Actinocorallia herbida: one gene and its partner. The protein of the gene in region 2 interacts with the protein of the main gene of each other region in a pairwise test. Links are inferred from orthologs where the notes say so. Each region holds a gene or a part of one and is shown on either strand. Other genes may lie near its edges.

Region 1 (4,364 bases), 740 kb from region 2 along the record:
TCCGCGCGTTCGCCAAGAAGGCCGACAAGCCGGTCGCCAACGTGGGCGTCAAGGTCACCAAGAACGGCAAGTACCGCGTCGGCAAGAAGGCGTCCTTCAAGGTCGAGGTCACCAACAAGGGCCCCGACGCCAGCGGCACCACCCGCGTGTACGTGAAGTTCCCCGCCAAGAAGCTCAAGCTCCGCAGCTTCCCCAAGGCGTGCACCAAGGCCTCCTACGGCCTCAAGTGCGTCTATCCGAACATTCCCGCCAAGGGCGCCAAGACCTTCAAGGTCTGGTTCACCGTCACCAAGCAGCTCAAGGCGGGCAGCAAGCCCACCGTCACCCTGGGCCTCCAGACCCCCGGCATCCTCGACCCGGGCAAGCCCAACAACACCTCCAAGACCACGCTCCCGATCACCCGCTGAGGGGTCGGGGCCGGGCCGTTCGAGCCCGGGCAGGGCGGCGGCGGCGCTAGGGTAAGACGGCCCCCGTCCGCCCTGTGAGAGGTCTGCTGATCATGGCTGATTCCTTCGTTCACCTGCATGTTCATACCGAGTACTCGATGCTCGACGGTGCGGCGAAGGTCGGGAAGCTGACGGACCGGGCGGCCGAGCTCGGCATGCCCGCGATCGCGATGAGCGACCACGGGAACCTGCACGGGGCGTACGAGTTCCACAAGAAGGCCAAGGGCTCCGGGGTCAAGCCGATCATCGGCATCGAGGGCTATGTGAGCCCCGAGTCCCGGTTCCACAAGCAGCCGGTGTTCTGGGGCGAGCCGCACCAGCGGAAGTCGAACGACCAGACGGGGCTCGGCGGCGACGTGTCGGCGTCCGGCACGTACCTGCACAAGACGATGTGGGCCTACACCGCGCAGGGGCTGCGCAACCTCTTCCGGATCTCCTCGCTGGCCAACTTCGAGGGCCGGATGAAGAAGTACCCCCGGATGGACGACGAGCTGTTCGACCTCTACCACGAGGGGATCATCGCGACCACGGGCTGCCCGTCGGGGGCCGTCCAGACGCGGCTGCGGCTCGGCCAGTACGACAAGGCGCTCGAGCACGCGGCGAAGTACCAGGACATCTTCGGCAAGGAGAACTACTTCCTCGAGCTGATGGACCACGGCGGCATCTCGATCGAGCGGGGCGTCCGCGACGACCTGCTCAGGCTCGGCAAGCAGCTGGGCATCCCGCCGCTGGTGACGAACGACTCCCACTACGTCACCGAGGACCAGGCGACCGCCCACGACGCCCTCCTGTGCGTCGGCACGAACTCCCTGATCAGCGCGCCGGACCGGTTCCGGTTCTCCGGCGGCGGCTACTACGTGCGCTCCGCCGACGAGATGCGCGGCATCAACCCGACCTCGGACGTCTGGCAGGACGGCTGCAAGAACACCCTGCTCATCGCCGAGCGGGTCGAGTCCTACGACGACGTCTTCGCCTTCCGCGACCTGTACGCCAAGTTCCCGGTCCCCGAGGGCGAGACCGAGATGAGCTGGCTGCGCAAGGAGTCGCACCGGGGCGCGGCCGAGCGGTACGGCGAGCCGGTCCCCGCGCACATCACCGAGCGGATCGAGTACGAGCTCGGCGTCATCGAGAACATGGGCTTCCCCGGCTACTTCCTCGTGGTCGCCGACATCTGCCGGTACGCCCGCGACAACGGCATCTGGGTCGGCCCCGGACGAGGCTCGGCGACGGGTTCGATGGTGGCCTACGTCACCCGGATCACCGAGCTCGACCCGATCGAGCACTCCCTGCTGTTCGAGCGGTTCCTGAACCCCGAGCGCATCTCCCCTCCCGACGTCGACCTGGACTTCGACGAGCGTCGGCGCGGCGACATGATCCGGTACGTCACCGAGCGGTACGGCGAGGAGAACGTCGCGCTGATCGTGACGTTCATGACGATCAAGTCCAAGCAGGCCGTCAAGGACTCCGCCCGAGTGCTCGGCTACCCCTTCGCGGTGGGCGAGAAGATCACCAAGGCGTTCCCGCCCGCGGTGATGGGCAAGGAGATCCCTCTGACGGGAGTCTTCGACCCCAAGCACGACAGGTACGCCGAGGCGTCGGAGCTGCGGTCCCTGTACGAGGACGACCAGGACGTCAAGCGGGTCATGGACACCGCGCTCGGCCTGGAGGGCCTGACCAGGACCACCGGCGTGCACGCCGCGGGCGTCATCATCTCCTCGCAGCCCCTCGTGGACGTCATGCCGGTCGTCATGCGCCCCGACGACGGCGCCCGCATCACCGGCTTCGACGGGCCGTCCAGCGAGAACATGGGCGCCCTGAAGATGGACTTCCTGGGCCTGCGCAACCTCACCGTCCTCGGCGACGCGGTCGAGAACATCAAGAAGAACCGCGGCGTCGACATCGACATGCTCAACCTGGGGCTGGACGACAAGACCACCTACGAGCTGCTCGCCCGCGGCGAGACCCTCGGCGTGTTCCAGCTCGACTCCTCGATGATGCGCGACCTGACGAAGCTGATCGCCCCGGCCCGGTTCGAGGACATCTCGTCGGTGCTGGCGCTGGGCCGGCCGGGTCCGATGGGCGCGAACGCGCACGTGAACTACGCGCTGCGCAAGGCCGGGCAGCAGGACATCGTGCCGATCCACCCGGGTCTCAAGGACGCGCTCGAGCCGATCCTGGGGACCACCTACCACCTGGTCGTGTACCAGGAGCAGGTCATGGCCATCGCGCAGCAGCTCGCCGGCTACACCCTCGGCGGCGCCGACATCCTCCGGCGCGCGATGGGCAAGAAGAAGAAGGAGGAGATGGACAAGCAGTGGGCCACCTTCTCCTCCGGAATGGTCGACAACGGGTACACCGAGGAGATGGCGAAAGCCGTCTGGGACGTCCTCGAACCGTTCTCGTCCTACGGCTTCAACAAGTCCCACACCGCCGGATACGGGCTCGTCTCGTACTGGACCGCCTATCTGAAGGCGAACTATCCGGCCGAGTACATGGCGGCCCTGCTGACGTCCGTCGGCACCAACAAGGACCGCATGGCGATCTATCTCGCGGAATGCCGCCGGATGAAGCTGAAGGTGCTGCCGCCGGACGTCAACGAGTCGCTGCTGCGCTTCGCGGCCGTCGGCGACGACGTGCGGTTCGGGCTCGGCGCGGTCCAGAACGTCGGTGAGAACGCGATCAACGGGATCATCGCCGCGCGGACCGAGCAGGGCAGGTTCGCCGATTTCAACGACTTCCTCAAGAAGGTCCCGCAGATCGTCTGCAACAAGAGGACGATCGAATCCCTGATCAAGGCGGGCGCCTTCGACGACCTGGGCCACCCCAGGTTCGGCCTGATCCAGGTGCACGACACCGCGATCGACTCCGTCATCGACGTCAAGAAGAAGGAGGCGATGGGACAGGACTCCCTGTTCGGCGCCTTCGAGGACGCCGACGACGGATCCGCCGACGCCTTCACCGTCATCGTGCCCGACGTGGAATGGGACAAGAAGACCAAACTCGCCTTCGAGCGGGAGATGCTCGGCCTGTACGTGTCGGACCACCCGCTCAACGGGGCGGAACGGATCCTGGAGAAGAACCGGGATTACACGATCGTCCAGATCCTGGACGGCCAGGTCGACCACCGCGGCGAGTTCCGGATCGCCGGGATCATCTCGGGCGTCGACAAGAAGGTCACCAAGCAGGGCAACGTCTGGGCGATCCTCAAGATCGAGGACCACGACGGCTCGATCGAGGTGCCCTGCTTCCCGCAGACCTACCAGCTCTACGGGCCGAACCTCGCGCCCGACCTCGTCGTCTCGGTGACGGGCCGGATCAAGACCCGCGACAACGGCGAGGACGCGACGGTCTCGTTCACCGCGACGGGCATCGAGTTCCTCGACATCTCCACGGCCCGCGCCGACGGCAAGACCCCGATCGTCATCGGGCTGCGCGAGGAGCGGGTGAACCCCGACCTGATCGACGAGCTGAAGCGGATCCTGAAGGCGCACCCGGGCGGCAACCCCGTCCATCTGCGGCTGGAGATGCTGAACCGCAGGATCGTGATGATCAACCTGCCGGACTACGAGGTGACCCTGGAGTACGGGGCGTTCGCGGGCGACCTGAAGGTGCTGCTCGGGCCTACCGCACTCGTGGAGCAGTGACGCGGGGGCCGAGGGGGAAGGAGCGGACGTGGCGCCAGTCCTCGTCCCCTCCGTGCACGGACAGCTGGAAGGACGTGCACTCGAAGACCGCGTGGAAGTCGGCGAGTTCCTTGAACGCGCGGTCCAGGGCCTCCTCGTCGAGGTTGTGCGCGACCGTCACGTGCGGGTGGTAGGGGAAGAACAGCTCCCGCTCCAGCGGCGGGCGGCGGAGCTTCTCCTCCAGCAGTGAGCACGGGCCGATGCCCTCGGCCACCTGGAGGAACACCACGGGGGT
Region 2 (3,212 bases):
GTGGGAGAACACGGATTACGGACGAGAGGGGGAGGGGGGAGTAGAGGTGGGGGAAGAGGTCGCCGGTGGGGGCGGGCTCGTAGCGGACGTCCAGGGATGAGGGGTCGATCTCCAGGAGGCAGAGGGTGGCGGGGTCGGCGTCGGCGTAGTAGGTGGTGAGGACGTGGGGGAGCTGGGGCTCGGTGCAGCAGTGGATGAAGCCGGCCTCGGTCAAGGGGAGGTCGCGGGAGGACCAGGCGTAGGGGGTCGAAGGGGTGGTCGCGGCCCAAGCCGAGCGGTCGGCGACATGGAAGATGGAGGACATTCTCCGGACTGTACGGGTGGGGCGGCCGGATGCCATAGACTCGGGGCAGACCCCTCGCATGGCGTCATCTTGTGAACCTCCCCAGGGCCGGAAGGCAGCAAGGATAAACAGGCTCTGGCGGGTGTGCGAGGGGTCCTTTTCGTCGAGACGGACGGATCCCCTAGATGAGTCTGGCTCTCTACCGCAAGTACCGCCCGGCCACCTTCGGTGAGCTCAAGGGGCAGGAACATGTGGCCGAACCGCTCCAGCAGGCCCTGCGCAACGGTCGGGTCAACCACGCCTACCTGTTCAGCGGGCCGCGCGGCTGCGGCAAGACCTCCAGTGCCCGGATCCTCGCCCGCTCCCTGAACTGCGAGCAGGGCCCCACGCCCGACCCCTGCGGGGTCTGCGATTCCTGTGTGGCGCTCGGCCCCGGCGGCGCCGGCCACCTCGACGTCATAGAGATCGACGCGGCCTCGCACGGTGGTGTCGACGACGCCCGTGATCTCCGGGAACGCGCCTTCTTCTCGCCGGTCTCCGCGCGGTTCAAGATCTACATCATCGACGAGGCCCACATGGTCACCCGGGAGGGGTTCAACGCCCTCCTGAAGCTGGTCGAGGAGCCTCCGCCGCACCTGAAGTTCGTGTTCGCGACGACCGAGCCCGAGAAGGTCATCGGGACGATCCGGTCGCGGACCCACCACTACCCGTTCCGGCTGATCCCGCCGAAGACCCTCCAGGAGCTGCTGGAGGAGATCCTCGGCGCGGAGGACGTGCCGTTCGAGGAGGCGGCGCTGCCGCTGGTCGTGCGGGCCGGCGCGGGCTCGGCGCGCGACTCCCTGTCGATCCTCGACCAGCTCCTCGCCGGATCCGACGAGGCGGGCATCACCTACGCGCGGGCCGTCTCCCTGCTCGGGTACACCGACGCCGCCCTGCTGGACGAGGTCGTCGACGCGTTCGCCCAGCGTGACGGGGCCGCCGTCTTCGCCGCGATCGACCGGGTGATCGAGAGCGGCCAGGACCCGCGCCGCTTCGCCGCCGACCTCCTCGGCCGCTTCCGCGATCTGGTGATCATGGCGAACGTGCCTGAGGCGACGACGACGGGGCTGATCGACGGTCCCGCCGACGAACTCGACAGGATGAAGGTCCAGGCCGCGGCGATGGGCCCGGCCGACCTCACCAGGGCCGCCGACCTCATGCACAGCGGCCTTACCGAGATGCGCGGGGCGACGTCTCCGCGGCTTCTCCTTGAGCTGATCTCCGCCCGGATCCTTCTGCCGGGCGCCTACGGCAACGAATCCGCGCTGCTCGCCCGGTTGGACCGCGTTGAGCGCTCGGGTCCTCCGGCTGGTTCTTACGCGCCTCCTTCGGGCGGTGCCCTGCCGTCCCCGCCTTCGGCCCCGGCCCGTCAGGCTCCGGCGGCGCCCCCGGCGCCCGCCCCCGCCCGCCCGGCCGCGCAGGCGCCGACGCCTCCGGCCCCGCCCGTCGAGGCGGCGCGCCCGCAGCCCGCGCAGCAGCCGCCGAAGGTCGCCGACTGGGCCGACGAGCCCGCTCCCGCGCCGACGCCCGCCGCGCCCGAGCCTCCGAGGGCCCCGGCCGCCGCGCCGCGGTCCGACCCCAGGCCGGCCGAGGACGGATGGGGCGCCCCCGCTCAGCCCGCGGCCGCGCAGGCCCCGACGGGTGGCGGCGGCGGTGTCGACGTGCACGGGATCCGCCAGCACTGGCCGCGGATCCTCGAGTCGGTGCAGCGCCGCAGCCGGGTCGCCTGGATGTCGATCATGGAGGGGGTGGCCCCCGCCTCGGTCGAGGGCAACCTGCTGACGATCGCGTTCGACCACGAGGGCAAGCGCAAGAACTTCGTCAACGGCCGCCGTGACGGGGTGCTCGCCGAGGTGCTCAAGGAACTGTTCGGCGTGGAGTGGCGGATCGAGGCGGTGCTCGGCGGGTCGCTGCCCGCGGCCCCGCCGCGCCCGCCCGCCGCCGCGCCGCCCGCTGTCTGGGACGCCCCCCGCCCCGCCGCGCCCGCCCCGGCCCCGGCCGCCGCGCCCGAGCCGCCACGCCCCCAGGCCCCGCGCCCGCCCGCCGCCGCCCAGGCCCCGCAGCCGCCGAAGGGCCCCGCGCCCGCAGCCCCCGCACCGGACGACCCGCTCCCCCCGCCCCCTGACGGCCCCGACGACCTCGACGAGTCCGACGGCCTCGGCAGGGCCGATTTCGGCCTCGCCCTGATCCAACGTGAACTCGGCGGCCAGATCATCGGCGAGGTCCCCACCTCCTGACCCCGCAGACCCCACCGGCAGCCGATCACCACCCACATCGGGTTCTGGCGCGTCCACGCCTGGACACCCCCAGGGCGTCCGGTAGCCGTGTCCGGTCGCGTACGGTTCGTCATGGGTCAGGGGCCGGGTCGTATCGGAATCGAGCGGGACGTCGTAGGCTCGGAGTCCGAGTCGGTGGAGGGGGATGGCCGTGGAGCCCGGTTTCGACATGCAGCGGTTGCTGGAGCAGGCGCAGGCGGTGCAGCAGCAGCTGTTCGCGGCGCAGCAGGAGCTGGCCGACGCGGAGGTCGAGGGGACCTCTGGCGGCGGCCTGGTCAAGGCGACGATGAACGGCCAGGGCGAGATCACCGCGCTGGTCATCGACCCGAAGGCGATCGACGGGGGAGACCCCGCCGAGACCGCGGAGACGGTCGCCGACCTGGTGATCGCGGCGATCCGGGACGCGGCGCGCGCCGCCGCCGAGCTCCAGCAGAACACGATGGGCCCGCTCGCGCAGGGCATGCCCGGTCTGCCGGGGTTCTGACATGTACGAGGGTGTCGTCCAGAACCTGATCGACGAGCTGGGAAGGCTCCCGGGGGTCGGGCCCAAGGGCGCCCAGCGCATCGCCTTCCATCTGCTGAACGCCGATCCGGCCGAGGTCATGCGCCTCGCC

The links. The genes of interacting proteins can lie anywhere in the genome.
Region 1: the proteins of EDD29_RS42245 (region 2) and dnaE interact in binary tests that used the Escherichia coli proteins (3 or more experiments, as listed by UniProt). The link is inferred for Actinocorallia herbida from one-to-one orthologs.

What each region holds. Positions count from the first base shown.
Region 1 is NZ_RJKE01000001.1:8,523,647-8,528,010, reverse strand. The notes cover bases 170-4,290. They hold dnaE (DNA polymerase III subunit alpha), read left to right. Parts: upstream 170-499; coding sequence 500-4,090; downstream 4,091-4,290. Other genes in these bases: EDD29_RS38655 (2'-5' RNA ligase family protein), read right to left, coding at 4,068-4,290; EDD29_RS38665 (GH25 family lysozyme), read left to right, coding at 170-407. In the rest of the region: more of EDD29_RS38665, read left to right, coding at 1-169; more of EDD29_RS38655, read right to left, coding at 4,291-4,364. UniProt on the Escherichia coli protein: DNA polymerase III is a complex, multichain enzyme responsible for most of the replicative synthesis in bacteria. This DNA polymerase also exhibits 3' to 5' exonuclease activity. The alpha chain is the DNA polymerase catalytic subunit.
Region 2 is NZ_RJKE01000001.1:9,262,648-9,265,859, forward strand. What follows is about bases 45-3,013. They hold EDD29_RS42245 (DNA polymerase III subunit gamma and tau), read left to right. Parts: upstream 45-468; coding sequence 469-2,559; downstream 2,560-3,013. Other genes in these bases: EDD29_RS42235 (DUF952 domain-containing protein), read right to left, coding at 45-304; EDD29_RS42250 (YbaB/EbfC family nucleoid-associated protein), read left to right, coding at 2,744-3,013. Outside these bases: more of EDD29_RS42235, read right to left, coding at 1-44; more of EDD29_RS42250, read left to right, coding at 3,014-3,082; recombination mediator RecR, read left to right, coding at 3,084-3,212. UniProt on the Escherichia coli protein: Part of the beta sliding clamp loading complex, which hydrolyzes ATP to load the beta clamp onto primed DNA to form the DNA replication pre-initiation complex.